DNA from 4 places in the Brenneria roseae subsp. americana genome. Region 4 is predicted to be linked to each of the others. Evidence: predicted binding sites of a transcription regulator. Region 4 holds the regulator's gene; each other region holds the start of a gene.
The links. The regulator PurR, encoded in region 4, represses purine synthesis genes. The targets are predictions, from matches to a motif close to CANGCAAACGTTTGCNTG.
Positions count from the first base shown of each region.

Region 1: a site for PurR is predicted at 4,306-4,323, ahead of purM (phosphoribosylformylglycinamidine cyclo-ligase). Genes of this name have one in related genera too.
Region 2: a site for PurR is predicted at 5,311-5,328, ahead of B4923_RS12005 (NCS2 family permease). Genes of this name have one in related genera too.
Region 3: a site for PurR is predicted at 6,508-6,525, ahead of B4923_RS15005 (nucleobase:cation symporter-2 family protein). Genes of this name have one in related genera too.

Region 1 covers NZ_QDKJ01000002.1:346,720-354,792, forward strand. The annotation lists gene B4923_RS03500 (TonB-dependent siderophore receptor) at 1-1,186, opposite strand, end outside; gene B4923_RS03505 (ABC transporter substrate-binding protein) at 1,179-2,285, opposite strand; gene purN (phosphoribosylglycinamide formyltransferase) at 2,566-3,204, opposite strand; gene purM (phosphoribosylformylglycinamidine cyclo-ligase) at 3,204-4,241, opposite strand; gene upp (uracil phosphoribosyltransferase) at 4,666-5,292, shown strand; gene uraA (uracil permease) at 5,520-6,812, shown strand; gene hda (DnaA inactivator Hda) at 6,936-7,643, shown strand; gene arsC (arsenate reductase (glutaredoxin)) at 7,649-8,005, opposite strand; gene bepA (beta-barrel assembly-enhancing protease) at 8,035-8,073, opposite strand, start outside.
Region 2 covers NZ_QDKJ01000008.1:144,525-152,597, forward strand. The annotation lists gene B4923_RS11990 (sensor histidine kinase) at 1-657, opposite strand, end outside; gene B4923_RS11995 (response regulator transcription factor) at 635-1,345, opposite strand; gene B4923_RS12000 (Na+/H+ antiporter) at 1,831-3,477, opposite strand; gene B4923_RS12005 (NCS2 family permease) at 3,831-5,198, opposite strand; gene lpxP (kdo(2)-lipid IV(A) palmitoleoyltransferase) at 6,094-7,017, opposite strand; gene cspA (RNA chaperone/antiterminator CspA) at 7,400-7,618, opposite strand; gene B4923_RS12025 (hypothetical protein) at 8,063-8,073, shown strand, end outside.
Region 3 covers NZ_QDKJ01000012.1:21,394-29,466, reverse strand. The annotation lists gene ligB (NAD-dependent DNA ligase LigB) at 1-198, opposite strand, end outside; gene gmk (guanylate kinase) at 568-1,191, shown strand; gene rpoZ (DNA-directed RNA polymerase subunit omega) at 1,246-1,521, shown strand; gene spoT (bifunctional GTP diphosphokinase/guanosine-3',5'-bis pyrophosphate 3'-pyrophosphohydrolase) at 1,540-3,639, shown strand; gene trmH (tRNA (guanosine(18)-2'-O)-methyltransferase TrmH) at 3,645-4,337, shown strand; gene recG (ATP-dependent DNA helicase RecG) at 4,337-6,418, shown strand; gene B4923_RS15005 (nucleobase:cation symporter-2 family protein) at 6,580-7,971, shown strand.
Region 4 covers NZ_QDKJ01000003.1:19,457-27,529, forward strand. The annotation lists gene rnt (ribonuclease T) at 1-400, shown strand, start outside; gene B4923_RS04020 (Grx4 family monothiol glutaredoxin) at 512-862, opposite strand; gene B4923_RS04025 (C40 family peptidase) at 1,316-2,179, shown strand; gene cydH (cytochrome bd-I oxidase subunit CydH) at 2,311-2,400, opposite strand; gene purR (HTH-type transcriptional repressor PurR) at 2,783-3,814, shown strand; gene cfa (cyclopropane fatty acyl phospholipid synthase) at 4,172-5,323, shown strand; gene B4923_RS04045 (riboflavin synthase subunit alpha) at 5,391-6,026, opposite strand; gene B4923_RS04050 (MATE family efflux transporter) at 6,349-7,722, shown strand; gene B4923_RS04055 (N-acyl-D-amino-acid deacylase family protein) at 7,738-8,073, opposite strand, start outside.

The DNA.
Region 1 (8,073 bases), on a different contig from region 4:
CCGGGTCATAGACGTTGAAGTTTGAGCTGGCGGTCCCGCGGATCATATCGCCACGGTAGGTTCGATCGGCTTCGTAATCAAACCCAAACAGCAACTGATGATTGATGCGACCCCAGTCAATGTCGCCATTTAACGTAAGCTGTACCACCTGCGTCTGGGCATGGGCATTGGCGGTTGCGTCTGGCTGACGCCTCAGTACGCCGGTATCGGGATTATACGCCGTTGCCCGCGCCTGATTGTCGCTGTACCGGTTGCGGTTATAAGAATAGATCAGGCTGCTTTTCCAACGATCGGTCAGATTGCGATCCACCTGCATGGTGATGCTGTCCTGATCGCCGCGGGTAGCGTTGTAGTGCTCGTCGAAGCGGCGTTTGCGCGGCGTATTTACCGGCTTACCGGTATTGGTGTCGAGAACGGTGCCGCGGTCAAACGGCGTCAGGTATTCCATATGTTCGTATGCCACCCGCACGGTAGTGTCTTCACCGTACCACATCAGCGACGGGGCGATGGTCGTCTGGCGGTTGCGGCCAAAATTGCGCCAATAGTCGGTTTCATCATGATCGACCACCATACGATAAGCCAGCCCGGAAGCCCCCAACGGCCCGGTGACATCCAACTGACCGCCGCCGCCGTTAAAGCTGCTGCCCCAGCCTTCAATATGGGTCTTCTGTTCCAGCTCCGGTTTTTTACTGACGATATTGATTACGCCACCGGGTTCACCCATGCCATACAGCATAGAGGCCGGGCCTTTCAGCACCTCCACACGATCGCTGGTGGGGGTGAAATTACGGGCCTGAATGGAGCGGACGCCGTCACGAAAGATGGAGCCGTCGCGGTTGTCGCCAAAGCCGCGTTTGATGAGCGCATCCTGCGTGCCGCCGAGCGTATTGGATTGGGTAATCCCGCTGACGTTATATAAGGCTTCATCAATGTTCCGTACCGCGCGATCCTCAATGACCTGAGCAGGGACGACGTTGACCGCCTGCGGCACATCCAGCAGCCGGCTTTCGGTACGGGTGCCGGTGGTGGTTTTATGCGGCTGATAGCCCGTTTCGGTTTCCGCCTGTTCCACCGTCGTTGCGGTGACCTCCAGCGTGTCGTTTTGGGCGTCGGCGGTGGCCGCCTGCGTTCCAAACGGCAAAAGTACCAGCAACGGCCAACCGTTACGCAATGTCTTGTTATTCATGCGAGATCTGACTCCAATAAGTCCCTGAAAAATCGATGGGTAAAAATTGCAGGTAAAGTTCTTGTAGGGTGAGTTGCGGATCGATGTCGGCAAACAGGTCGGGATACAGCGCTTTGGCGAACATCTCTACCATCACCACGTGATAAGGGCTGAGGTAAAAGTTGTGCCACATACTCCAGGCTCGGCCAGTCTGTACGGCCTGAAGGTGAGAAAGAATCGGTTCCTGACGAATCAGGTTGTTGAAGCTGGTCTGCGCCTGCGGTTTGGTCACCATCGGTCCCAGCATCAGGCTGGAGAAGCGTTTTCCTTCAGGACCGGCCATGCCGGTGGCGATGTAGACATCGGGCTTGGCTGCCAGTACGCGTTCCGGGCTGAGTTCGCCGTAGACGCTGTTAATGGCCCCGGCGGCGATGTTTTCACCACCGGCGAATGTCAGCAAATCGCCGAGATTGCCGCCTACGGCCGTTGTGCAACAGGTATCGCGGCGCCCAAGATGCAGGTGCAACATCACGGTGGTTTTTCTACCGTGGTATTGGGCAATCCGTTCCCTGACCGCCGCCATGTGTTTCTGATAGAAGGCGCTGAAGTCGGCCGCCTGCTGTGGTTGATTCAGGACTTCGCCCAGCAGGCGAATACTTGGCAGCGTGTTGTTAAGCAAATCCACGCGTAAATCGATATAAATCACCGGCACGCCTGCGCGCGCCAGTGTCTGTTCCAGCTGGTCTTCGTTTGCCGGGGTTTTTGCCAGTCGCGGTAAAATAACCAGATCGGGTTTCAACGGCAGCAGCATTTCTGCATTCATGGTCTGCAAACTGCCGTTGCCTAATTGCGGAATCTGGCCGATCGACGGAAATTTTTCCGTATAGCGTTGCCAGCTCTGCGCGTCGTAACGTGGCATATCTCCCGGCCAGCCCACCACCTTTTTTGCCGGATTACCCGATTCCAGCAGCGCCAGCGTGTAGAGCATGCGGCTTTCGCCGAGGATGATGCGTTGTGGATTGTCGGGGATCTCTACCTGCCGGCCGAGAATATCGGTAACGGTTTTTGCCGGCGATAGCGGGCTAAGGATCGATAGAAAAAAGAGTATGACGATGCGCATGATTAACTCTGCCAAAAACCGGGCTGCGAAGGATAATCATTGTTATTTCTGTTTTCAACGTACAGCGGGTAGGGTTAATGACTGCGGGGGACAGATATCGTTGCAGATCTGAAAGTTACTGTTCATTAAGTAAATAATTAAAGCGGCAGGCGGCAATAAAAAGCCGGAATCATCGTCATGTTACGGATTGCGCTAATATAGGAATATTCAATATTGGGTGAGGTAAAAACCTTAAGCGGGAGGCACATCCATATTATTGGTATGATGCGCCTCTGAGTCATTATTCCGCTGCATAACCCTGAGGGGGAATGCGGATGCCATCAAGCCATGCCTCGTTTTCACGCATGACCAGACGACCGTTCAGGAACCAATTCACGACCATGGGATAGATTGTGTGTTCCTGCGTTTTTACGCGAGCGGTCAACGTTTCTTCGCTATCGTCGCTAAAAACCGGTACTTTTGCCTGCAAAATCAGCGGTCCGCCATCCAGATCATCCGTTACGAAATGCACGGAGGTGCCATGTACGGCATCGCCATTTTCCAGCGCCTTGCGGTGCGTGTGCAGTCCGGGATATTTCGGCAACAGCGATGGATGGACGTTGAGTATTTTGCCTGCGAACTGCGCGACAAAATCGGGGCTCAGAATCCGCATATAACCCGCCAAAATAACCAGAGCGGGTTCATACTGTTCAATTTCCTGCGCCATGGCCGCATCATAGGCCGCACGATCGGGAAAGGTTTCCGGGCTAATGATATGCGTCGGGATGTCTGCATCCTGTGCAATCTGTAGCCCGTAGGCTTCGGGGTTATTGCTGAATACCGCAGCTATCTTTCCTTTCATGCGTCCGCGCTTGCCGGCGTCAATCAACGCCTGCAAGTTGCTTCCCTGACCTGATATCAAGACAACGATGTTTTTCATCAGTTAATGACCACTGAGTCTCCGGCATCGGTTTGAGTAATGACGCCGATTTTCCATGCGTTCTCGCCACTGCTGTTTAACAAAGCGATGGCCTCGTCTGCCTGTTCGGTTGGCAATACGATGATCATACCAACACCACAGTTAAAAGTACGATACATTTCGTGTCGGCTGACATTACCCGCCTGTTGCAGCCAGTTAAAGACCGCCGGCCATTTCCAACTGGATTCATCAATCGTTGCCTGCATACCTTCCGGCAGTACGCGTGGGATATTTTCCCAGAAGCCGCCGCCGGTCAGGTGGGAGATAGCGTGTACGTCGATTTTTTCAATCAGGGACAGGACGGATTTCACGTAAATCCTGGTCGGAGCCAGCAGATGGTCGGCCAGCGGTTTGCCTTCCAGCATAAACTGCTCTGGATTGGTCTGGCTGACTTCAAGAATTTTACGTACCAGCGAATAACCGTTCGAATGCGGCCCGCTGGATGCGAGAGCAATCAGCGTGTCGCCAGATTGTACTTTGCTGCCATCAATGATTTCGGATTTTTCAACGACGCCAACGCAGAAACCCGCCACGTCATAATCTTCACCGTGGTACATGCCCGGCATTTCGGCCGTTTCGCCGCCGACCAGCGCGCAGCCGGACTGTTTGCAGCCTTCAGCGATACCGGTAATGACGCTGCCAGCCGTATCCACATCCAGTTTGCCAGTGGCGTAGTAGTCGAGGAAAAAGAGCGGCTCGGCACCCTGTACGACCAAATCGTTAACACACATGGCAACCAAATCGATACCGATCGTATTGTGGCGCTTGAGATCCATTGCCAGACGCAGCTTGGTGCCGACTCCGTCAGTGCCGGAAACCAGAATGGGTTCACGGTATTTTTGCGGTAAGGCGCACAAGGCGCCGAAACCACCCAGACCACCCATGACTTCCGGGCGACGGGTCTGTTTCACTACACCTTTGATACGGTCTACCAATGCGTTGCCAGCATCAATATCCACACCTGCGTCTTTATAGCTGAGAGAGGTTTTGTCGGTCACTGCGGAGTCCCCACGGAGGTTACATTTTGTGGTTAAAAAATTGAGCGCGCTAATTCTAGCAGTGTGGGCAAACGTTTGCGAGTAATGTGTCATCGGCTGTCGGGTTTTTCCTTAATACTCTTCACGTTTTTTAAATGGCAGGGGAATGATTTTCCTTTTCTGTCTGCTTCAGACTGGCGTTGGCGCCTTTTCGCAATGTGCAGCCTGTCGGGTATCGGTGGTAATTTCCTTTATCGGTTGATCTGGATCAGGCTTAATCGTATAGCACTAAGTAAAAAAAGCGGTATAATCCCGCGATTTTTTTATGGCGGGCGTGCTGTCCGCCACCCTGCGGGCCGTCACCAGGTGACGTTAAAAAACGCGCCCGGCGTTTAAAAGCGTCTCAGGCGTTTTTTGTCCGTCCACTGTCTAGGGGAGAATAATGATGAAGATCGTCGAGGTGAAACATCCACTCGTCAAACATAAACTTGGTCTGATGCGTGAAACTGATATCAGCACCAAACGTTTTCGTGAGTTGGCTTCGGAGGTCGGAAGTTTGTTGACCTATGAAGCAACGGCCGATTTAGCCACCGAGAAGGTGACCATTGAGGGTTGGTGTGGCCCGGTTGAAGTCGATCAAATCAAAGGCAAAAAAATTACCGTTGTGCCTATCCTGCGGGCCGGTTTGGGTATGATGGAAGGCGTGCTGGAAAATGTGCCCAGCGCACGTATCAGCGTTGTCGGTATTTACCGTAATGAAGAAACGCTGGAGCCAGTACCGTATTTTCAAAAGCTGGTTTCCAATATCGAAGAGCGTATGGCGCTGGTTGTTGACCCGATGTTGGCAACGGGCGGTTCAATGATTGCCACGATCGATCTGTTGAAGAAAGCGGGCTGTCAAAATATCAAAGTGCTGGTACTGGTTGCCGCCCCGGAAGGGATCGCCGCACTGGAGAAAGCCCACCCGGACGTTGAACTCTATACGGCGTCGATCGATAAGGGACTTAACGAGCATGGTTATATCATGCCGGGCCTGGGCGACGCGGGCGATAAAATATTTGGTACTAAATAGCAGGCAGGCCGACTGATTCAGTCGGTTTTTTTTTATGATGGGCAATCTCTGCCCATCACCCTTCGGGTCGTCGCAAGCGACCCTTTGGGGTGCAAAGCCGGCCTCAACCAACATAATCAGCCAGAATGGGTGGCTCCGCCGCGGCGGGGCGGATGAAGTCTGGCTGTAATAACAGGTGCGGGCACTGCCCGCCTACAATAAATAGCAACGTTACAGAGGATATAAAGATGACTCGTCGCGCCATCGGGGTAAGTGAACGACCGCCCTTGTTACAAACCATCCCGCTGAGCTTCCAACATCTGTTCGCGATGTTTGGTGCCACCGTTTTGGTACCGATCCTGTTCAAGATCAATCCGGCGACGGTACTGTTATTCAACGGTATTGGCACGTTGCTTTATTTGTTTATCTGTAAAGGCAAAATTCCTGCCTATCTGGGCTCCAGTTTTGCATTTATTTCACCGGTGCTGCTGCTGTTGCCGTTGGGCTATGAGGTCGCATTGGGTGGATTTATCATGTGCGGCGTGCTGTTTTGTCTGGTGGCGCTGATTGTCAAAAAAGCCGGGACAGGCTGGCTGGACGTCTTGTTCCCGCCTGCGGCCATGGGAGCGATTGTTGCGGTAATCGGTCTTGAACTGGCGGGCGTCGCTGCCGGTATGGCCGGATTATTGCCTGCCGACGGTACGGCAATGGATACCACGGCGGTGACGATTTCGCTGTCCACGCTGGCGGTGACGATCCTGGGATCGGTGCTGTTCCGTGGTTTTCTGGCGATTATCCCGATTTTGATCGGGGTGTTGGCTGGATATGCCTTGTCGTTTGCCATGGGCGTGGTGGATTTCGCCCCTGTCAGCGAGGCGCACTGGTTTGCTCTGCCGACTTTTTACACGCCGCGTTTTGAATGGTTCGCCATTCTGACTATTCTGCCAGCCGCACTGGTCGTCATCGCTGAACATGTCGGCCATCTGGTTGTGACGGCGAATATCGTCAAGAAAGATCTTATGCGTGATCCGGGGCTGCACCGCTCCATGTTCGCCAACGGTATTTCTACCGTTTTGTCCGGATTCTTTGGTTCCACGCCCAATACCACCTACGGCGAAAACATCGGCGTACTGGCCATCACCAAGGTATACAGTACCTGGGTAATCGGCGGCGCGGCGATCATCGCCATCCTGCTTTCCTGTGTCGGTAAGCTGGCGGCGGCGATCCAGGCGGTACCGGTGCCGGTAATGGGGGGCGTCTCGTTATTGCTGTACGGGGTAATCGGCGCATCGGGTATTCGTGTGCTGATTGAATCCAAAGTGGATTACAACAAAGCGCAGAACCTGATTCTGACCTCCGTGATCCTGATTATCGGTGTCAGCGGCGCTAAAGTTCATCTGGGGGCGACCGAGCTGAAAGGTATGGCGCTGGCTACGGTCGTGGGCATCGGTATGAGTCTGTTATTCAAAGTGATTAGCCTGTTCCGCAAAGAGGAAGTGATTCTGGACGCGCCTGATGCAGAAGACACTATGCATCGTTAAGGCGATGTTTACGGATTGCCGTCTGCTTTGTCTCACTCTGTTGCGGGGCTGGTTCGCGACGCCCTCAACAGGGATGAGTTTCTGTGATAGACTCGAACGGTTTTCCTGCCTGTCTTGCTTGAGGTGATTCTGAACACGCCGGCACAGCTTTCATTGCCACTTTATTTACCGGATAACGAAACGTTCGCCAGTTTCTATCCGGGAGAGAACGCGTCTCTTCTTGCCGCGATTACCAACGCGCTGCGTCAGGAACATGGAAGTTATATTTACTTCTGGTCACGGGAAGGGGGAGGCCGCAGCCATCTGTTGCACGCCGCCTGTGCCGATTTATCCCGTCATGGACAGGCGGTGGGCTATGTGCCGTTGGATAAACGGGCCTATTTCGTCCCTGAGGTACTGGACGGCATGGAGCAACTGGCGCTGGTGTGCATGGATAATATTGAGTCTATCGCGGGTGATGAAGCCTGGGAAATGGCCGTTTTCAATCTCTATAACCGCGTTCAGGAAACCGGCCACACCCGTCTGCTGATTACCGGCGATCGTCCTCCGCGCCAGCTTAATCTGCATCTTCCCGATCTTTCTTCGCGCCTGGACTGGGGGCAGATTTACAAGCTACAGCCACTGTCCGATGAAGAGAAAGGCGAAGCGCTGCAACTGCGGGCGAAACTGCGAGGTTTTGAACTGCCGGAAGACGTCAGCCGTTTTTTGCTTAAACGGCTGGATCGTGAAATGCGGACGCTGTTCACGACGCTGGATCAGCTCGATCATGCTTCTATCACCGCCCAGCGCAAGCTGACCATTCCTTTTGTCAAAGAAATCCTCGGGCTGTAGCCCGGCTACACTATCTCCAATACCTGCTCGGGCGGACGCCCAATGCGGGCCTGTTGACCAGCCACCACGATGGGACGCTCAATCAGTCTGGGATGATCGACCATGGCCTGAAGCAGCTGCGCTTCCGTCAGTGATGCGTTGGCGAGATTCAACTGCTGGTAAATCTCTTCTTTCTTGCGCATCAGATCGCGGGCGCTGTTCAGGCCGAGTTGCTGAATCAAGCGGGTCAGCGTGTCCGCATCGGGCGGAGTATCCAGGTAGCGCACCACATCGGGTTCAATGCCGTGCTGTTGCAGCAGCGCCAGCGTTTCACGGCTCTTGGAACAGCGGGGATTATGGTAAATCGTTACGTGTTTGGTCACGGTAAATTATCCTTGATTTCTATCCGGCGTCAGGATTTCTGATATTGACGGAAGCGCTGCTGGAGCTG
Region 2 (8,073 bases), on a different contig from region 4:
CTCGACGCTACGCAGGCTTATCAAACTGAAGTGGCGACTGACAAACAGGCAAAACAGCAATACGATAAACAGTCCGGCCCCCGCCACCAGCGGGATCGTCCGCACTCGTTCAAGCATTGGCTTGATATTGTAGGCGGTAAACAACACCGCGCCATCGTCCAGCATGACGGACAGACCGATCAGATTGGTATCATTTTTACTCGACAGCAGCGCTTTCAGGCAGGTCACATCCATCTGGCAAGACGTGTTTTGCAAATCCTCCAGCGGATGGTTGTGATACAAAATAGCGCCATTTTTATCGGTAACCAGAAATATCGGCAGTTCATCGCTTTTAGCCCGATTGTCCTGCCGAAGTTGGGTAATCAGACTATTTGCATTGTTTAAACGAGACTGCATGGAGTAATCATAAATATTACCCAGAATAACTTCACGGACATGCGTTCTGATTAGCGTTTCACTTAATGAGCTGAAGCCGATGATACACATCAGCATCATCAGCAAAAATAAAAAAACAATGGTGATCGCCTGCCGAAAGTTTGAGGTACATAAAAAGCCCGGATATTGGCTTGCCCCGATTAATTGCCAGTGCTTTATTTTCATCTGCCAGCGACGGCTCAGCTTTTTTGTTTTTATTTTATTCAGCGTGGCTGCCAACATTCGCTCTATCCTTGTCGACCGATCCTAGCGCATAGCCCATTGCCCTTAGCGTTTTAATTAATGGCCGCGGGAATCCTTTGTCAATTTTCGAGCGCAATTTCGACATGTGTACGTCGATCAGATTGGTCTGGGGATCGAAATTGTAGCCCCATACCCGCTCCAGCAGCATGGTTCGGGTTATCGCCTGACCGGGGTTTTCCATCAGAATAATCAGCAACTTGATTTCCTTATCCGTCAAGTCGATACGCTGACCGCCGCGCCAGGCCACGCGCTGTAGACGATCAAGCTGCAGGTCCTCGAATGTCAGGAGAGAGGAATTATCCACATGGCGTTTACCACGCCGCGCCATAATATCCAGACGCAGTCTGAGTTCATTAAAATTAAAAGGTTTGCCAAGATAGTCTTCCGCACCGAGCTCCAATCCCATCACCCGATCGACATCCCGGTCTAATGCGGAAAGCAGCATAATTGGCGGATGGCGCGATCCCTGTAATTCACGCAATACGGTAAACCCATCCATAACCGGCAGCATTCTATCCAGCAGAACCACATCATAAACTTCATCTTTTATTGCTTTTAATGCGTGTTCGCCGTCATGAACCATACGGCATGAATGACCGTGCGAATGTAATTTAGAGCCCAGCCAATGGCACAGTACAGAATCATCATCAACCACCAGTACGCGCATAACGTTCCCCTACCAAGCGTGGCTACCCTAAATAATTCGAGTTGCAGGAAGGCGGCAAGCGTAAGTGATCCGGGCGACTGACAAATCTGCCGGGAGCAGATTTGAACGCTGCTTGCAGCGGCCCCACCGGAGCGAGGCTCATGGATGGGCCGGGTAATAAAGCCAACACACATGCAACTTAAAATATGACGGGTATATTCACATGTTTAATTTATGGTTAAGACTCAATTTATTATTTTCAGTCTGCCATAGCAGGCTGCTCCCATCGCGACATGACTCTGGCGCGACATGAGAGTAAGAAAAGTGTCATCTAAGGATTTTCGCATGGATAATAACAATCATTATCATTTAGTGACAAGCTATTTACAATCGGGAGAGGGGGTTTTGCGTGTAAGGATTTAGAAAAGATCCCCACCGCCTGAACGATGGGGAGTAACAGGAAAAGAAAAAGATCAATGAAATGCTGGCGTAAGGATACCGCGGTTTTACTCGTGTTCGATCAGTACCGCTTCCAGCAGATCCAGATCGCGCAGCATTTTTTGCAATGTTTCATTGCTGATTTGCTGGGTTGCACGCAGGTGATATAGCTCCGCGCGTTCGGAGTTCAACGCAGTCAGACGAAAACGCCGTTCAAGATTTTCAATCAGCAGGCTATTTTCCAGATTGTCTTTATCCGCGATCCGCCGCCGCAGGTTCCCGATGACGCGCGCGCTGACCTCTTTCAACACCTGCTCATCAATGTTTTCCTCGCTGTCCGCCGCCAGCCGCTCCTCCATTTTATACAGGCTTTTGATAGCCACTTCAGCCGCAGCAATACGCGCCATGCGCTCCTCTTTGACGTAAGCGGCTTTATCGGCCACCACCACGCCGCGTAACAAAAAGGGTAGCGCCAGTACGCCGCATAACAGAGAAAACAGGATGACGCCCGTCGCAATAAATACCAGTTGATAACGTGACGGGAAAGCGGTGCCGTCGGTCAATAACAACGGTATAGAGAGCACGCCCGCCAGCGTTATCGCGCCCCGGACACCCGCAAACGAGACAATCCATAGCTCACGAGTGGTAAATTGCCCGAACACCATGGGACGCTTTTTCTGGATATGCATGCTGTATCTTTTCATCATCCACAGCCAGCAGAAACGCAACAGCAGCAACGCGGCATAAATGATTGCGATGTCGGTAAACAACATCCAGGTTTCCACCGTTGGGTCCAGTTGCGCCTGCGTTATCGAGGTTTCCAGAATCCCGGGCAACTGTAGCCCCAGCATAATAAATACCGTGCCGTTAAACACAAATTCCAGCATCGACCAGACACCGTTTGCACGTAATCGCATATTCAGCGGCGCATTACGAATGACGCCGGATTGACCGATAGTCATCCCGGAGGCGACGGCAGCCAAAATACCCGATACGCCAATGTGTTCTGCAATCAGGTAAGAAGCGAACGGCAACAGCAGCAGCAGCACAATCTGCGTCGCGGCATCATCGCCACTCCAACGGCTAATGATGCGCAGGGATTTACTATATAGCCAGGTAACGGCGACACCCGCCAGCAGGCCGCCTACCGCAACCTGAAGGAACGCCAGCGTCGCGCCGGACACGCTGAAAACCATCGTCCCCATCGCAATCGCCACCGCAAACTTCAGCGATACCAGACCGGACGCGTCATTCATCAACGCCTCGCCCTGAAGAATGCCCATCAACTTCTTCGGAATACGGTCTTCACCCACAATGCCGGAAAGTGCGACCGCATCCGTCGGCGACAGTACGGCAGCCAACGCAAAGGCGGCAATCAGCGGCATTCCCGGCACCATCCAGTAGATGAAATAGCCGATACCCACCACGGTAATCAGAACCAGAACCAGCGCCAGACCAATAATTTCGCGGCCATGCTTCAGAAATTCGCGGGTCGGTGTTTTCCAGCCATCGGCAAACAACAGCGGCGGAATAAACAGCACCATGAACAATTCGGGATTGAAATCAACATGCAAACCGAACTGGGGCCAGGCCAGTATGGCGCCAACGGCAATCTGCATGAGCGGTAGAGGTATTTGAAAAGGTAAAATTCGTGTAACCACACCTGATAATGAAACCACCAAGATTAAAATAAGAATAGTAAAAAAGATTTCCATGCTTTCCTTAGACCATCTCCTGCATATTGAAAAATTGGCTATCGACCCGTCAGACCATGAAATACTCTTCCATATTTAACGCATTTATCAGGGCATGAAAATGAATTTCTTAGTGGAGGAGCAAGGTAATGGTTTTCCCTGATTATCGCATGCTCAACATCAACCAGATTCAAATGAAGTGACGCCTCGAAAGATGGCGATCGGGCTATCCTGTCCGCCATAAACAAGACGTGCAGATATAGGGAAAGCATGGCGTCGGACAAGCGCCCGGACGCATTAAATTAACAGGAAAAGATGAAGGAAATAGAAGAGAAAAAAAGACCTTCGGGACAGCGCCCCGAAGGTCCGCCAGATTACAGCGCCCAACCACCGGCATAGAAGATCACCAGTGCGATCGCAATAAGCACCGTACCAATGTTCAGTTTGCGCCATTCACCAGAGAAGATACGCCCCAGCACCAGCGACCCGAAGCCCAGCATAATACCGGTCACAATGTTACAGGTCAGTACGATGAACACCGCACACACCAGACCGGACATGGCATCAACGAAATCATCAAAGTTCAGTTTGGACACGTTGCCCAGCATCAGCAGACCAACATACATCAGCGCAGGCGCCGTCGCATAACCCGGAACCAGATAGGACAGCGGAGACAGGAACAGGATCAGCAGGAACAGCACGCCGACCACGGTGGCGGTCAACCCGGTTTTACCACCAGCCGCCGTACCCGCAGCCGATTCAATGTAAACCGCCGCTGGCGACGTCCCCACCAGACTGGAGAAAATGCTGCTGACGGAGTCAGCCGTCAACGCTTTACCGCCATTGATGATTTGTCCGTCTTTATCCAACAGGTTTGCCTGACCCGCCACCGCGCGGATCGTACCGGTCGCATCAAAAACGGCCGTCATGACCAATGCCAGTACGCTCGGCAATACCACCGGCTGCAACGCCCCCATAATATCCAGGCTGAAGATCAGAGAAGTACCATCCGCGCCAGTCAGGCTTGGCAGCGCAAAAAAGCCCTGATATTTCACATTCGGATCGAAAATCAGCCCCAGAACAGAAATGACAATAATAACCAGCAAGATCCCGCCGGGAACATGACGTTTTTCCAGACCGATAGTCGCCGCCAGACCCAGCAGCGCCATGATGACAGGGAACGACGTAAAATCCCCCAGCGCAACAGGCAGGCCATCGATTGGGTTCTTAATCACCAGACCAATTCCGTTGGCGGCAATAATCAACAGAAACAGACCGATACCAATACCCGTGCCGTGCGCGACCCCAAGCGGAAGATTGCGCAGGATCCAGGTACGGATCCCGGTGGCGGAGATGATGGTGAACAGCACGCCCATCAGGAAAATCGCCCCCAGCGCAACCGGTACGCTAATCTGCTGCCCCAGAACCAGACTGAAAGCAGTAAACGCCGTCAGGGAAATAGCGCAACCAATGGCCATTGGCAGATTGGCCCATAATCCCATCAGCAACGAGCCCAGACCGGCAACCAGACAGGTGGCGACAAACACCGCGCTCGGCGGAAAGCCCGCTTTACTCAGCATACCCGGAACAACGATAACCGAGTAAACCATGGCCAGAAATGTGGTTAGTCCAGCCAACACTTCCTGACGCACGTTACTTCCGCGCTGCGTGATTTTAAAAAATGCATCAAGCGCATTATGCGGGCGGGCCGCACTATTAGCCTGACGTGTCGTATTTGACATGGTGGTATCCCCTGAAATGTCATTATTTAATGGTAAATCGTAGGCGGTTCACCCAGCCTTGCACCGGGTGTGCATCAGCGATAACTGACACACCACGAACCTTATGGACATGCACGCAAACGATTACTTCGCTGAATGCAAAACCACAGAATTTTGCCGGGTTATCTGAAGCCAACGATTATCCTGCTTCATCCATATTTATTTCAACTGCTAATCGAGACTATTTACCTATACCTTTCATGTTGCCGTCCGGTTGCCGTCGTCTTGTCTCCCGATGTTGCTTTATCACCCCGCCCAACCTTCCCAGCTGTGGAGCTCAAACGGGCCATGACAGGAAAACACGACCAGGTAGAAGAAAGAGTGATAATGGACAATAGGCAGCAATCAAAACGCTGGTTTATTTCTAACAAACTTAATGTTCATTTTTTTGTGATTAGCTTCACAAAAAAGTTGACCTCATGTATCAGCGCGAGTATTCTTAAAAACGTGAACAGCGTCACAGAAAAACATCAACTCACGAGGATATCAAAATGAAACTGCTGAACAAAATCATCGCTATGTTTGAAAACATCAACGTCAACTTTGGTACTTTCAACAACTAATTCTCGAAAAGAAGAGGTGGGGATAAAAAGATGAGTGTTGTCCGTAAAATCAATCAAATACTAAAAGCGTTGGGCAAAACCTATCGCGGTGTTAACCCCCACGCTATCTTCCGTTAATCGTCCTGGTACGATAACGACGATTTAAATGGCTGCCATCAGGCAGCCATTTTTCTTTGTATTTTATAGAAAAAGTATTTTGTAGAAAAACCGCAGCGCTTCCCTACTCTTCTGCACGACTTATCTGAGACGGAGGCGGAGGCGGATAAGACGTGCAGATCAGCCTGAAATCATTCTCAGGCGTAGAGCGAAACTTCCCCTGTCGGACGCGTTTTGAAACGGCGATGCAGCCAAAGATATTGCTCTGGCGCCCGCATAATTTCGCGTTCGATGACCTTATTGATATAACACGCGGCTTCCTGCTCATCGTGATAAGGGTAATTCTGTAGTTCAGGCTGAATGACCAGCCGATAACCGGAAGCATCCGGGTTACGAATCAATACCGTGGTGATCATCGCGGGCTTAGCCAAACGAGCTATCGTATACGTACCGCTGGTTGTCGCGGCTTTCTTGACGGCAAAAAAGGGAGCGAACACGCTACCTCTGGGGCCGTAATCCTGATCGGGAGCAAACCATACCGCTTCACCGCGCCGCAACGCATGCACCATGCCGCGCAGATCCTTGCGATCAATCATAGCCTTATTAGATCGGGAACGTCCCCAGGTCTGCACCATCTCCATCACTTTATTGTTGTGCGGACGATACATCGCCATCATCGGCTGGCACAGCCCCATCGCCCTGCCGCCCAATTCGAGCGACATAAAGTGAATGCCAATGACCATGACGCCACGCTCTTTAGCACAGGCTTGCTGCAAGTGTTCCAGCCCCGACACATCAAACCAATGACGTACGCGGCGATCCGACCAGAACCAGGCCATACCGGTTTCAACCAACGCCATTCCCAGAGAGGCGAAATTGTTGACGATCATCGCTTCGCGTTCTTCAACGGAAATGGTGGGAAAACACAGTTCAAGATTACGTCTGGCGATAGAGACACGGCGTTTGAGAACAAGACGCGATAAACGCCCCGCATTTCTGCCAATTCTCATCAGCAGCGGATAAGGAAGCTGTACCAGCAGGAACAGGACGCCAAGGCCAAACCAGGTAAGCCAATAGCGAGGATGAAGTAATGACCTGGCAAATCGTTGTTTAATCTTCATGAGACTCATTTTTAAGTAGTCAACGTAGGTACCGCATAAAGAATCGCTCTCGCCGCGCTACATTTATACTGTGACACTTTCTAATCGTTATAGTTTCTGCGGTGTATGAAATTTACTCTAACCGCCACAATCATGGGGTTAACACCAGGGTGAAAACGCTAATATTTTTTATGAAGGGAACATGGGAAGTACTCGAACCAACCTGCCTGGAGGCCTAAGATGGCTTACATCATACTCGAATTCATGGAGGAAGGGAGTGATAAAAATGCAAATAATTAAGCCCCTCAGAATCTCTGAAGGGCTTAATACATAATCAGTTGTTTTTCGTGATGATCATTGGCAAAGGCAAGATGCCGGTTCAACGGTCATCAGCAAAAGACCATTAGATTACGGAAACATTCACCGCTGATGGGCCTTTCTGGCCGCTTTCAACACTGAATTCTACCTTCTGGCCTTCGTCCAGACTTTTGTAATCGTTACCCTGGCCTTGAATGGCAGAGAAGTGAACGAATACATCTTTGCTGCCGTCAGTCGGGGTGATGAAACCAAACCCTTTACCAGCGTCAAACCATTTTACCAATCCAGTCATTTTATTAGACATAGAGAATTTCCTTTATATATTTAGATAGCCACTATAGGGCGGAACGGGGACTGTTACAGTGATTACTTATGGGCACTTATAAGAAGGAAATTCGTCGGATAAGAGATTGGGTGCATCGCTTGAACTAGGAACCGCTTAATTACAATGTCTTTCATAAATAGGTCTGTATTACAGGCCGATGACGTTATTAACGCATGAATGGTTTTTTATAGCAAGCCTTTCTTTCAAAGAAATTCTGGCGACCGTATAAAACAGACAAAACCTCCTGAAGATTCCCTCCATGTTATCGACATGAAAAAGAAAATTTCCACTCTCATTATGATGATAACTATCATTTTATTTTTTCTTGTAACATTTTCATCCTCGTCAATCACCGGCATCATTTTCCATTATTATGCCTAAAAGATGTTATAATGTTTCACCAAACAATGCCGGAGAAAATCAATGAATATCCA
Region 3 (8,073 bases), on a different contig from region 4:
ATACACCTCATCATCAACCTGGCTCTGTCCCAACCTATAGTAAGCGTCATCCCAGCTTTCCAACTGCTTTTGTAACGTATCGATTTCTTTATCCGCACGAACCACCGACCAATCGGGGCAAACCGATGCCGCTATCGAGACACAACTGATAAAACCGGACAACACCAGAATGAATAATTGTCTGAGCCAGCAATCCATACCGCCTCCCTGCATCAGAAAGATGCCGCAGTAAAACGCAGTGACAGAAGTAAAACGAGCCCGAAAAAGGAAAAATGCAAAGCGCTCCTCAAGATGCTTTACGACTTACAACAGAGGGAAAAGCCGCAGGAATCGGCTACGCAAATTGAATTAAACGTATTGGCAAGCCGAAAATTGAATGGCATAAGAGAAAAACATTCGGCGCTGATATTTATCGCAGCGCGACTGATGGCATATCGGTGTGTATAATGTGGGAAATGCGCATCCTGCCGCATCTGTACCGATTATATTTCAACGCTCAGATCGCATAGCCTGAAGATTGAAAGATGACTGGTATATTCCAATAATCGTAATTAATAAAACTTCACTATGGCTCAAGGCACGTTATATATCGTTTCCGCTCCCAGTGGGGCAGGAAAATCAAGTTTGATTCAGGCGCTATTAAAAACGCAGCCGTTGTATGACACGCAGGTATCGATTTCACATACCACTCGTGACCAAAGGCCGGGAGAGAAGCACGGCGAGCACTATTTCTTTGTCTCCGTTGATGAATTCAAGCGTATGATTCAGGAAAAAGAATTCCTGGAATATGCTGAGGTTTTCGGCAATTACTACGGGACATCCCGGCTAGCCATCGAACAGATATTAGCGACGGGCGTAGACGTGTTTCTGGATATTGACTGGCAGGGCGCTCAGCAAATCCGTAGCCAGATGCCGCAGTCGCGCAGTATTTTCATACTGCCTCCGTCGAAAGAGGAACTGGCACGCCGCCTGCGAGGCCGGGGGCAGGATAGTGAAGAGATTATCGCCCGCCGTATGGCGCAGGCGGTAGCTGAAATGACACACTACAGCGAGTATGATTATTTAATTGTGAATGACGATTTCGATCTGGCTTTGCTTGACCTGAAAACCATTATTCGCGCAGAACGTCTGCTTCTGAGCAGACAAAAAGTACGGCATGGTGCATTAATCACCAAACTATTGGCAGACTGACGCCTCTTTCAGTATGATGCGCAGTCATTTTATTTCCTGTGGAGTAGCACATTTATGGCACGCGTAACTGTTCAAGACGCTGTAGAGAAAATTGGTAACCGTTTTGACCTGGTGTTGGTCGCTGCTCGTCGCGCCCGTCAGATCCAGACAGGCGGTAAAGATCCGCTGGTACCGGAAGAAAACGATAAGTACACCGTGATCGCGCTGCGTGAGATCGAAGAAGGTCTGATCAACGCCCAGATTCTGGACGTTCGTGACCGTCAGGAGCAGCAAGAGCAGGAAGCCGCGGAAATTCAGGCGGTTACCGCGATTGCTGAAGGCCGTCGTTAATTAGCCCACGAGTCGCCTTTGTACATTTTCGAAAGCCTTAATCTGCTGATTCAACGTTATCTGCCGGAAGACCAGATAAAACGTTTACAGCAGGCGTATCTCGTTGCACGTGATGCTCACGAGGGGCAGACTCGCTCCAGCGGCGAACCTTATATCACTCATCCGGTCGCGGTGGCCTGTATTCTGGCCGAGATGCGTCTCGACTATGAAACGCTGATGGCCGCATTATTGCATGATGTGATAGAGGATACGCCCGCCACCTATCAGGATATGGAACAGCTTTTTGGTAAAAGCGTTGCTGAACTGGTAGAGGGCGTTTCCAAGCTGGATAAACTGAAGTTTCGCGATAAGAAAGAAGCGCAGGCTGAAAACTTTCGCAAAATGATCATGGCGATGGTGCAGGATATCCGCGTCATTCTGATCAAACTGGCTGACCGCACCCATAACATGCGTACACTGGGTTCGCTGCGCCCGGACAAACGGCGCCGTATTGCCCGTGAAACGTTGGAAATATACAGCCCGTTGGCTCACCGACTGGGTATTCACCATCTAAAAACCGAGCTTGAAGAGCTGGGTTTTGAAGCGCTTTACCCCAACCGTTACCGCGTGATTAAAGAAGTCGTCAAAGCTGCCCGTGGTAACCGGAAAGAGATGATTCAAAAAATCCTCGCCGAGATTGAGGGGCGCTTGACCGAAGCCGGAATGGCCTGCCGAGTCAGCGGTCGCGAAAAACACCTTTACTCTATCTACTGCAAAATGCACCTGAAAGAACAGCGTTTCCATTCGATTATGGATATTTACGCCTTTCGGGTCATCGTTAAGGAAGTGGACACCTGTTATCGCGTGTTAGGTCAGGTACACAGCCTGTATAAACCGCGTCCCGGACGGGTAAAAGACTATATAGCCATCCCCAAGGCCAACGGCTATCAATCGCTGCATACCTCGCTGATTGGTCCGCATGGCGTACCGGTGGAAGTACAAATCCGCACCGATGATATGGATCAGATGGCGGAAATGGGCGTTGCCGCGCATTGGGCTTACAAAGAAGGCGAAAGCAGCACCACCGCACAGGTTCGGGCGCAACGCTGGATGCAAAGCCTGCTGGAATTACAGCAGAGCGCAGGCAGCTCCTTTGAGTTTATCGAAAGCGTTAAGTCCGATCTCTTTCCAGATGAAATGTATGTGTTCACGCCGGAAGGCAGAATTGTGGAATTGCCCGCAGGCGCGACGCCGGTGGATTTTGCCTATGCCGTACACACAGACATTGGTCATGCCTGCGTCGGAGCCAGAGTGGACCGGCAGCCTTACCCGCTATCTCAATCGCTGACCAGCGGACAAACCGTTGAAATCATTACCGCACCAGGCGCAAGACCGAATGCGGCCTGGCTGAATTTCGTCGTCAGCTCGCGCGCGCGCGCCAAAATCAGGCAGATGCTGAAAAACCTCAAACGTGATGATTCGGTCAGCCTGGGGCGGCGTTTGCTGAATCACGCGCTGGGAAGCGGCCGTAAACTGTCAGATATTCCGGAAAAGAACATTCAGCTTGAGCTGGAGAGAATGAAGCTCGCGACGCTGGACGATCTGATGGCGGAAATCGGTATGGGTAATGCCATGAGCGTGGTGGTGGCGAAAAACCTGCTCAACGAACAATCCCAGCAGGGGAATACCGGGTTGCGCAAATTGCCAATTAAGGGCGCGGATGGCGTTATGATTTCCTTCGCGAAATGCTGCCGACCTATCCCGGGCGATCCCATTATTGCCCACGTCAGTCCGGGAAAAGGGCTGGTGATCCACCACGAATCCTGTCGTAATATCCGCGGCTACCAGAAAGAACCCGAGAAGTTCATGGCGGTTGAATGGGATAAAGTGACCGAGCAAGAGTTTATTGCTGAAATTAAGGTGGATATGTTTAACCATCAGGGCGCATTGGCCAATCTGACGGCAGCGATTAATGCCGCGAACTCCAATATTCAAAGTATCAATACGGAAGAAAGAGACGGCCGCGTATACAGCGCGTTTATCCGCCTTACCACGCTCGACCGCGTTCATCTGGCCAACATTATGCGTAAGATCCGCGTGATGCCGGATGTGATAAAAGTTAACCGTAACCGAAATTAAATGTTATGACCCCTCAACGTTATGCACGCATAAGAGAGATGCTGACCTGTCGTCAGCCCGATCTGACGATTTGCATGGAGCAGGTGCATAAACCCCATAATATTTCCGCGGTGATCCGTACCGCCGATGCGGTTGGCGTTCATCAAATTCATGCTGTTTGGCCCACCAGCCGCATGAAAACGCTGGTCTCTTCCGCTGCGGGCAGCAACAGCTGGGTCGAAGTCAAAACGCACCGCACCATTCATGACGCCGTCAGCTATCTAAAATCAACGGGTATGCAGGTTCTGGCTACCCACTTGTCTGAACAAGCCGTCGATTTTCGCGACATTGATTACACACGTCCGACCTGCATTCTGCTGGGGCAGGAAAAAACCGGTATTACGGCGGAAGCGCTGAAGCTGGCGGATCGGGATATCATCATTCCAATGACCGGTATGGTGCAGTCGCTGAATGTCTCCGTCGCATCCGCCTTGATTTTGTATGAGGCTCAGCGGCAGCGTCAGATGGCAGGCATGTATCAACGCGACGATAGCCCGTTGGAAAAGGAAGAACAGCAGTGTCTGCTGTTTGAAGGGGGTTATCCGGTGTTGGCACGCGTAGCCAAACGTAAAGGTTTACCCCGCCCTTATATCGATGATAGCGGCCAGATCGTTGCCGATGCCCCCTGGTGGGCGGCAATGCAAGCGTCGGAGTCCTGATGCAAGGTCGCCTGCTGCACACCCAACCGCTGAGCACGCTTGCTGGCGTGGGTGCCAGTCAGGCCGCAAAACTCGCCCGTATCGGACTGGAAACCGTTCAGGATTTGTTGCTTCACCTGCCGTTGCGCTATGAAGATCGTACCCACCTTTATGCGATCGGCGATCTCCTTCCGGGTATGTATGCCACCGTGGAAGGCGAAGTATTACGTCATGACATCTCGTTTGGCCGCCGCCGTATGCTAACCTGCCAAATCAGTGATGGCAGCGGTATGCTGACCATGCGCTTTTTCAATTTCAACGCCGCAATGAAAAACAGTCTGGCTCCCGGTCAGCGAGTCACCGCCTATGGTGAAATCAAGCGTGGTAAAATTGGCGCTGAAATTATCCACCCGGAGTACCGGGTGCAAGGGGATCACTCTCAGGTTGAATTACAGGAATCCCTGACGCCGGTTTACCCCACGACGGAAGGGGTTCGTCAGGCAACGTTGCGTAAGTTAACCGATCAGGCGCTGGCTTTGCTGGATGCCAATCCCATCGATGAACTGTTGCCAGAAGAACTGAGCCACTCGCTTATCAGTCTGCCGGAAGCCCTGCATATCCTGCATCGTCCACCGCCTGATATGCAACTCAGCGAGCTTGAGCAGGGTAAGCACCCGGCGCAGCAGCGGCTTATCATGGAAGAGTTGCTGGCACATAATCTGAGTATGCTGGCGGTTCGTGCCGGTGCCCAGCGTTATCGGGCATTATCACTGCCGGTCAATGATCGCCTTAAACAGCGCCTGCTTGCCAACCTGCCTTTCTCGCCCACACAGGCGCAGGATCGGGTCGTCGGCGAAATTGAAGCTGACATGGTCAACGATTTTCCCATGATGCGACTGGTTCAAGGGGATGTAGGGTCAGGCAAAACGCTGGTTGCTGCGCTAGCGGCACTACGCGCTATCGCGAACGGTAAACAGGTGGCGCTCATGGCTCCCACCGAGTTACTGGCGGAGCAACATGCCTATAATTTTCGTCAGTGGTTTGAACCACTGGGGATTGAAGTGGGCTGGCTGGCCGGAAAGCAAAAAGGGAAAGCCCGTCAGGCACAGCAAGAGGCCATTGCCAGCGGTCAAGTATCTATGGTGGTAGGTACGCATGCCATCTTCCAGCAGCAGGTAAAATTTAATGGACTGGCGCTGGTGATTATTGATGAACAACACCGTTTCGGTGTACATCAACGTCTGGCCCTGTGGGAAAAAGGCGAAGAGCAGGGATTTCATCCTCACCAGCTCATCATGACGGCGACACCGATCCCCAGAACGCTGGCGATGACCGCTTACGCCGATCTGGATACCTCCGTCATTGACGAACTGCCGCCGGGAAGAACGCCCGTTACCACTGTCGCTATCCCTGATTCACGCCGTAGTGACATTATTCAGCGCGTGAACAGCGCCTGTCAGCAGGAAGGTCGGCAAGCCTATTGGGTTTGTACGCTGATTGAAGAATCCGAGCTATTGGAAGCCCAGGCCGCCGAGGCAACCTGTGCGGAGCTGAAAGCGGCGTTGCCCGGACTTTCCGTCGGGCTGGTACATGGTCGGATGAAAGCGCAGGAAAAACAGGCCGTCATGCAAGCTTTCAAACAGGGGGAACTGCAATTGTTAGTTGCCACGACGGTTATCGAAGTTGGCGTCGACGTTCCTAATGCCAGCCTGATGATTATCGAAAACCCAGAGAGGCTGGGGCTGGCGCAGCTTCATCAGTTACGTGGCCGGGTTGGCCGTGGTGCGGTTGCCTCACACTGCGTACTGCTTTATAAAACCCCGCTTAGCAAAACGGCGCAGAAACGTCTTCAGGTATTGCGCGATAGCAACGATGGATTTGTCATTGCGCAACGCGATTTGGAAATTCGTGGCCCCGGTGAGTTATTGGGCACCCGCCAGACGGGTAATGCCGAGTTCAAAGTGGCGGACCTGCTACGCGATCAGGCGTTAATCCCGCAGATACAGCGTGTCGCCCGCCACCTTCATCAACGTTACCCAGAACATGCCAAGGCATTGATTGAACGTTGGTTACCGGAACGAACCCGCTATACCAATGCCTGAACATCAGGCCATGTTACTGCGCCTCATCCAATAACCCTTCAAATAACAAGTCATTATCTACCAGATGAATTTCATATCAGAAACAGCGTTTCGCAAACGTTTGCTTTTGCCAAAGAGATCATTAAAATGCCCTCTTTGTCATTTCAGGTACGCCAACTATTATGACCATCACCACCACGGATATCCCTCAGCCAGATATGGCCGCCGCCCCTAAACGCAGCGAATTAATCTACCGTCTGGAGGACAGACCTCCTCTGCCGCAGACCCTGTTTGCAGCCTGTCAGCATCTGCTGGCGATGTTTGTCGCGGTGATCACGCCAGCCATGCTGATTTGTCAGGCATTGGGATTGCCGGCACAGGACACACAGCACATCATCAGCATGTCGCTTTTTGCCTCTGGCCTTGCTTCTATTTTGCAGATTAAAACCTGGGGCCCCGTAGGCTCAGGCCTGCTGTCTATTCAGGGCACCAGCTTTAATTTTGTTACCCCATTGATTATGGGCGGCCTGGCGCTGAAAAACGGGGGGGCGGATGTTCCCACCATGATGGCGGCCTTGTTCGGTACGCTGATGGTCGCTTCCTGCACAGAAATTGTCCTTTCGCGCTTTTTGCACCTTGCGCGCCGCATTATCACCCCGCTGGTATCAGGAATTGTGGTGATGATTATCGGTCTGTCGCTGATTCAGGTTGGCCTGACATCGATCGGCGGCGGCTATGCCGCGATGAACGATAATACCTTTGGCGCCCCGAAAAATCTGTTGCTGGCAGGTATCGTTCTGGCCGTGATTATTGTACTGAATCGCCAGCGTAACCCCTATCTGCGCGTGGCATCGCTGGTGATAGCCATGGCGGTAGGTTATCTGGGCGCGTGGATCATGGATATGCTGCCGGGCAGCGCACCGGCAGCGGAAAGTTCACTCATCATGGTGCCAACGCCGTTGTATTACGGTCTGGGCTTTGACTGGAATTTGCTCATCCCGCTCATGCTGGTCTTCATGGTGACCTCACTGGAAACCATTGGCGATATTACCGCCACCTCCGACGTATCAGAACAACCGGTCAGCGGGCCGCTGTACATGAAACGCTTAAAGGGCGGCGTATTGGCAAACGGCCTGAATTCCTGCCTGTCAGCAGTTTTCAATACATTCCCGAACTCCTGCTTTGGTCAGAACAACGGCGTCATTCAACTCACCGGCGTTGCCAGTCGCTATGTCGGTTTTGTCGTTGCACTGATGCTGATCGTTCTGGGACTGTTCCCGGCCGTCAGCGGCTTTGTACAGCATATTCCTGAGCCGGTACTGGGCGGCGCGACAATCGTCATGTTTGGTACTATCGCTGCATCCGGCGTTCGTATCGTGTCTCGCGAGCCGTTGAATCGCCGCGCGATCATGATTATCGCGCTTTCTCTGGCCGTAGGTCTGGGTGTGTCACAGCAGCCGCTGATTCTGCAATTCGCGCCTGAGTGGATGAAAACGCTGCTTTCTTCCGGTATTGCTGCGGGTGGTATCACCGCAATCGTACTGAATCTGGTTTTCCCCCAGGAAGAGAAATAATACCCGCCAGCGTCAATCACGCTGGCTATACCCGATATATTTTACGTTACAGGGATATATACCCTAAATAATTCGAGTTGCGGGAAGGCGGCAAGGGAAGGA
Region 4 (8,073 bases):
CGAATATGAAGCTTTGCATGAAATTTTCAAAATGGTCCGTAAAGGGATAAAAGATCAAGGCTGTAACCGGGCGATTATCGTCGCACACAATGCAACATTCGATCATAGTTTTATGATGGCCGCGGCCGAGCGCTGTAGCCTGAAGCGCAACCCTTTCCACCCTTTCGCCACCTTTGATACCGCGGCACTGAGCGGATTGGTGCTGGGACAGACGGTCCTGGCGAAAGCCTGTCTTACCGCCGGTATCGCGTTTGACTCAAGCCAGGCCCATTCAGCGCTCTATGATACCAATCAGACCGCACTGCTGTTTTGCGAGTTGGTGAATCGCTGGAAACGTCTGGGAGGATGGCCTGTTGCTCTGAATGAGGACTCGTCAGAAACCGAGTCTGAGGCAAGTTAAGCAAAAAACGCAGGCGCATTTTTCAACGTCGCTGGCGACGCCCCGAAGGGTGGCGAGCAGGACGCCCGCCATAAAAAGTAACGGGTGCGTGATGCACCCGTGGTAGTTTAATTATGCCTGATCTTCCGGTTGGGACTTGTGTTTTTCAGCGGTTTCTTTAATCAGCTGCTGTAACTCGCCGCGCTGATACATTTCAATCACGATGTCGCAACCGCCGACCAGTTCACCATCAACCCACAGTTGCGGAAAAGTCGGCCAGTTGGCGTAGTTGGGCAACTCAGCGCGAATATCCGGATTCTGTAAAATATCGACATAGGCAAAACGTTCGCCACAAGCTGACAACGCCTGTACTGCCTGAGCGGAGAAGCCGCAGCTCGGCAACTTAGGTGAACCTTTCATATACAGTAGAATCGGGTTTTCAGCGATCTGACGCTGAATTTTTTCAATTGTTGTCGTCGTCATTCTCTTGCTTCCTTAAACCTTATAGGATGGCTAACATCATATGCATTAACCACGAGCTTCTGTCAGATGTGCCATTACAGCGCTATCTACTCAATTATATTGTACCGAGGGCCATAGCCACAAAAAAACGCCATTTTTTGTAGGGTTTTATTTTCGCCGCACGACTCAGCAGATTTCAGGCTTCAGTCTGAATCGCCAAATACCAGATCCGCCCTGGTCAGAATTGAGGCAACCGACACGGCTGTCATTGATTGCGAGGCTCGCAGAGATACATCGCGCTGATGAAATCTGAAGCAGAAAACGATGATAAATCCACCGAAAAAACAATTGTTAACGTTTTTTCACTATTCTGTATGAATAAAGCAGTCATTCCCACTTTTTTATCCTGCCGTTTTCGGGAATACTGTGCGGGTTGATTGAGCGATTTAAGGATTATATTCGGTCATTTTTATCATGCGCTTATTTATTACGCTTTTTATATTGTTCTTCAGTAATCTATTCCTGAACCTGGCTCAGGCTACTCCCAATGCCCCCGATTCAGCGCCGCGTAAAACCAGCATGACGCGTGTCATTGAAGGCGACCACAAGAAAAGCAAGCCGACGAAAAGCGACAAAAAAGCACCAACGCCAATAAAAAGCAAAAAGCCGGATGCCGCCAATACCGGAAACGCTACCCCCCAGACAACAACGAGCACGGCAAAGCATTTATCGGAAAAATCCTCGTCAAAAACCCAAAATGCCACGCCGGCGCCGGTCAAAAAAGAGCGCAAAAAGTCAAACACCGACAGTAAGGTGAAACTGGCTTCCACCCATTCCAAACGTAAATCAGGTCTGAAAGACAAAGCGGAAACGGGTAAAAAAGAGAAGCTGGATAAAGGACTGGCCTTGAGCGCCACCCATAAAAAACGTTACCAGCATGCCAAATTAACCGCGATGAATAAGTTGATGAGTCAGGTAGGAAAACCGTATCACTGGGGAGGCACCTCTCCTTTTACCGGTTTTGACTGTAGTGGACTGGTCTATTACGCCTATAAAGACGTAGTTAAAATTCAGATTCCCCGCACCGCTAACGAAATGTACCACTTGCGGGATGCCGCCCCTATCAAGAAAAACGAACTGGAAAGCGGCGATTTGGTTTTCTTCCGTATCAATAATCGCGGTGCTGCGGATCACGTTGGAGTTTATCTGGGGAATGGCAAATTCATTCAGTCGCCACGTACAGGATCGGATATACGCATCAGTAAGCTAAGTGAAGATTATTGGCAGGATCACTACGTCGGCGCGCGCAGAGTTGTTACGCCACAAACGATTCGCTAGTTTTACGCCTTTTTAACTCGCCCCCGGAGCAAATACCGTACCCCGGACTGTCACCCGTTCAGACACGGTTTAAGTGCAATAACCGGTCTGAACGGATGGATTGACTAAACAAACGGGAGGCCGGGCGCCAATCAGTTCAGTACCGCGACAAAACTGAATACGATAATCATCGCCAGCGCGCCAGCCGTTGTCAGTAATGACATCTTCAGGTCTGTATCCATAAGTCTCTCCTTTTGTATGGCACCAAATTATGAGAATAAATGCGCGACCATCATTTGGGATTCAAAACCGGACGGTGGTTTAAAACTACAAATTATATGGTTGTTTTGATTCTTCCATAATTTAAATGAAAAATCTCGTACCAATGCCGCACTAATAGTATAAATTACCGCTTCCACTTTCGTGGCAAATCGGACAAAATCCGCTGTTTATGATAGCGCTGCGTCCTGGTCGAAAAACGTCAACCTTGTCCCCTCAGGTATAACATTCGGCATTCTCCTTCTGACATCCTGTTTTTTCGCCAGGGAGAAGAACTTTACGCGCAGGCAAACGATTAACAATATACTTACGACTGTAACAGGTAAGTCCAGGAGTCATTTTTAGATGGCAACGATCAAAGATGTGGCAAAACGTGCTGGCGTTTCGACCACAACCGTATCGCACGTGATTAATAAAACACGTTTCGTCGCCGAAGAGACCAAAGCTGCCGTGAGGGCGGCGATTAAAGAGTTACATTATTCACCCAGCGCCGTCGCCCGCAGTCTAAAAGTCAACCACACCAAATCCATCGGGCTGTTGGCAACATCAAGTGAAGCACCCTACTTTGCCGAGATTATCGAAGCCGTTGAAAACAGCTGCTACGCGAAAGGCTACACGCTGATCTTATGTAACTCGCACAACAACATCGACAAACAGCGAGCCTACCTTTCCATGCTGGCTCAAAAACGCGTGGACGGCTTACTGGTCATGTGTGCGGAGTATCCGCCAGACTTACTCGCCATGTTGAAAGACTACCGCAGCATTCCGATGGTGGTCATGGACTGGGGACAGGCGCACAGCGATTTTACCGATACCATTATCGATAACGCCTTTGAAGGCGGCTATATGGCAGGCCGGTATCTGATCGAACGCGGTCACCGGGATATTGGTGCGATTCCCGGCATTCAGGAACGTAACACCGGGAGCGGCCGCTACCTGGGCTTTTTGAAAGCCTTGAACGAAGCGGACATCAAAGTACGCGATGAGTGGATCGTACAAGGCGATTTCGAGCCGGAATCCGGCTATAAGGCCATGCACCAGATTCTGTCACAGAAACACCGACCAACCGCCGTTTTCTGCGGCGGCGATATCATGGCGATGGGCGCGATTTGTGCGGCCGATGAGTTGGGACTGCGTGTTCCACAGGATATTTCAGTCATTGGCTACGATAACGTCCGCCATGCCCGCTTTTTCACTCCGGCGCTCACCACCATTCATCAGCCCAAAGAACGTCTGGGACAATCCGCGTTCGCTATGTTGCTGGACCGTATCACCAGCAAACGCGAAGATGCGCAGGTTATCGAAGTCTACCCGACGCTGATTGAACGCCGTTCCGTGGCGGATGGTCCTTTCCGCGATTATCGCCGCTATTCCTGATAACAGACGACTTTCTTATGCCACGCGGCTATCGCGTGCTCTCTGATACTGCTTCAGCCAATTTATACTTGTCCCCCGGCTGAAGCAGTCATAAACTAAATGCGGTTATTACATAAACTGAATTTTTTGTTTTTCTTCACTATCCTTAAATTTTGCGTACCAGCGGACGGCACGGATTGACCTTAAGGATGAGTGCCCCTACGTATTTTTTGCGTACCGGCTTTTGCTTTTCTTCTGCATTTTCCTCTGACCATTCAGAGACTAGACGATGGGAAAATTCCACCGATATCGACTACGGGTAAAAATTGTCTATGTTTTCCTTGCTGCGCATGATTAACAGCAAGGTAGGGAGAAGTTATGAGTTCATCGTATATAGAGGAACTGGATAGCCATAACCTGTCCTGGTTCCATATTGTGCATGAAATGCTGAGTATGGCCGATATCAAAATTAATGGTTCCCGTCCGTTTGATATCGCCGTGAAAAACCCGGATTTCTTTAAACGCGTATTGCGTGAAGGCTCATTAGGACTGGGTGAAAGTTATATGGATGGCTGGTGGGAGTGTGAACGGCTGGATATGTTTTTCCACCGCGTTTTGCACGCCAGACTGGATGAGAAGCTGCCGCGCCATCTGAAAGATATCCTGCGCATTGCCGTATCCCGCCTGATGAACCTGCAATCGAAAAGGCGGGCGTGGATTGTCGGCAAAGAACATTATGATTTGGGAAACGACCTGTTTTCACTGATGCTCGATCCCTACATGCAGTATTCCTGCGCTTACTGGAAAAAAGCCGAAACGCTGGAGCAGGCGCAGGAAGACAAACTGGAGATGATCTGTGAGAAGCTACAGCTCAGACCGGGAATGACACTGCTGGATATCGGCTGCGGCTGGGGCGGGTTAGCGGAGTTTGCCGCACGCCGTTATGGCGTATCCGTATGCGGCGTGACGATTTCTCGCGAACAGCAGAAACTGGCGCAGCAGCGCTGCCAGGATCTGGACGTCACCATTCTGTTGCAGGATTATCGCGACCTTGCCGGTGAGTTCGATCGGGTAGTTTCCGTCGGTATGTTTGAGCATGTCGGTCCGCGTAACTACGACGCCTATTTCCGCGTCATCAGCCAGAATCTTAAACCTGACGGTCTGTTTCTGTTACACACTATCGGCGCGAATCAAACCGACTCACAGCTCGATCCCTGGACGGATAAATATATTTTCCCCAATGGCTGTCTGCCTTCTGTGCGTCATATTGCCCAGGCCAGCGAACCTTACATGGTGATGGAAGACTGGCACAACTTCGGCGCGGATTATGACCGTACATTAATGGCCTGGCATGAGCGTTTTCAGCAAAGCTGGCCTCAGCTTTCCGAACGCTATTCCGCCCGCTTCCGTCGTATGTTCGGTTACTATCTGAATGCCTGCGCCGGCGCCTTCCGTGCGCGGAATATCCAACTCTGGCAGGTGCTTTTCAGTCCGAGCGGCATTGAAGGCGGGTTACGCGTTCCGCGCTAGTCAAAATCTGCTGAAAGCAAGCCGCCGGGAAACGATTCCCGAACGGCTTGCTCCGCGAAGCGACTTGTTATTCTTCACTAACGGGTTCGTTCTTCTGCTGGCTGGCTAATACGCGTTCTACGGTATCCACCACAGCCTGAGTTTGCGGATCAATTTCAATGTTCACGCGATGTCCCAGACGCTTCTGCCCCAGCGTGGTACGGTTGAGCGTTTCCGGAATCAAATGCACGCAGAAACGGCTGCGGGTGACTTCACCAATCGTCAGGCTGATTCCATCGATACCGATAAAACCTTTGTGCAGCACATATTTCATCAACGCTTCGTCGGCCAGGCGGAACCAAATCTGGTGGTTATTTTCCGATACCAGAATTTTCACCACTTCCGCTGTGCAGATAATATGGCCAGACATGACATGACCGCCGATTTCATCTCCCACTTTGGCTGCCCGTTCAACGTTGACGCGGTCACCTTCCTTCACTTCGCCGAGGTTGGTCAATCGCAATGTTTCTTTCATTAAATCGAAACTGGCGCAATCCCCCTTTACCGCTGTCACCGTCAGGCAGCAACCGTTGTGCGCCACGGAGGCTCCCGGCACCAGCCCCGGCAGCAGTTCAGGAGGGAGTTTGATCACGTGCGTACGAAAATTTGATTTTTCATCAATGGACACCACCGGCGCGGTGCCTTGAACAATACCGGTAAACATACGGCTTGCCTCTTAAAAAATGATGTAAATAAAATACCGAACAGTAGCGGGAAAGAAACACCAGCACACCTGTAGTTTAAAATATGGAACGTATCAATGCCTGTCGAGCAGTGTGCATGATATTCAGATGAAAACCAAACCTCATCCCCAATAATTAGTGGACATATTGAGGATCATTATGCATTTGTGAATTTACCTCTTTCCACTCTGGTTTACTTTTGACAAGTCGTTACAATAACGCCCTTGTCCTGTCAGCGACATGATTATGTTCATCCACGTTTAATTATCCCGCTATCTGTTAGTCGATTCGAGGAAGGTGTCCGTGCAGAAGTATCTGTCAGAGGCGCGCAATTTATTGGCGCTCGCGATTCCTGTCATTATTGCGCAAGTGTCTCAGACATCCATGGGTGTGGTTGATACCATTATGGCGGGTTCCTACAGCGCTACGGATATGGCTGCCGTTGCCGTCGGTACTTCCATCTGGCTGCCCGCCATTCTTTTCGGTCATGGATTATTACTGGCCCTGACGCCGGTTGTTGCGCAGTTGAATGGGTCTGGCCGCAGGGAGCGCATTGCGCATCAGGTTCAACAGTCTTTCTTTCTGGCGCTGCTCATTTCATTGCTTATCATGGTGGTGCTGTATCAAGGCGAATATGCCATTAACCTGATGAATGACGGATCGCCGGAACTGGCGGAAAAAGCGATCGGTTACCTGCACGCGCTGTTGTGGGGAGTGCCGGGCTACCTGTTCTATCAGGTTCTACGCAGCCAGTGCGAAGGATTATCAAAAACCAAACCGGGTATGGTCATTGGTTTTATCGGACTTTTAATCAACATTCCCATCAACTACATTTTTATCCACGGTAAATTCGGCATGCCTGAATTGGGTGGCGTTGGCTGCGGGGTGGCCACGGCGTCAGTCTATTGGATCATGATGCTGTTGATGATGGCTTATACCCGGCAAGCTGCCTGGTTACGCGATATTAAGCTGCAACAATCGCGATTCAGACCAGACTGGCGGGCGCTGCAACGGCTGTTCTCCCTCGGTTTGCCCATTGCGCTGGCGATGCTCTTTGAAGTCACGCTCTTTGCCGTGGTTGCACTGCTGGTGCTTCCGCTAGGGGTCGTGGATGTCGCCGGCCACCAGATCGCGCTGAACTTCAGCTCATTGATGTTCGTTCTTCCTTTATCTATTGGCGTCGCCACAACAATTCGCGTCGGCCATAGACTAGGAGAAGGTTCCACCGAACTCGCCCGTATCGCAGCACATACCGGGCTCATGACAGGCGTGGTCATGGCTTCCTGCACGGCAATATTCACCACGCTGCTACGTGAACCTATCGCCCTGCTCTACAATCAGGACCCCGACGTCGTCGCCATGGCGTCATACCTGATGTTGCTGGCGGCAATCTATCAAATCTCTGACGCCATACAGGTTATCGGCAGCGGCGTGTTACGCGGATATAAAGATACCCGGTCAATCTTTTATATTACCTTTACCGCCTATTGGGTGCTGGGGTTGCCGAGCGGCTATCTGCTGGCGTTAACTGACCATGTGGTTCCCCGTATGGGGCCCGCTGGTTTCTGGTGTGGATTTATTATTGGATTAACCGCCGCCGCGATCATGATGGTGATACGCATTCGTTGGCTTCAGCGCCAGCCGGCCGTGCAGATTCTGACGCGGGCGGCTCGTTAGTGATTTCCCGCGGCCTTACACCGCGCCAGAGGCGGGCTGGCGCTTCAGCAAACGTCCCTGACGTCCTGGCACGCGCCCGTCTTCGTAACTCACCACGCCGTTGACCACCACCAGATCAATGCCCGGCGCTTGCCGGCAGGGATCGCTGTAGGTGGCAACGTCCTGAATCTTCGTCATGTCGATCAGATTCACATCGGCGAACGCCCCTTCGCGCACCACGCCCCGATCCTGCAAACGAAAACGTGCGGCCGACAGCCCCGTCATCTTGCGCACCGCCTCGGCCAGATCGAACAGTTGCAAATCGCGGCAGTAGTGAGCCAGCACGCGCGGGAAAGTGCCCCAGAGCCGCGG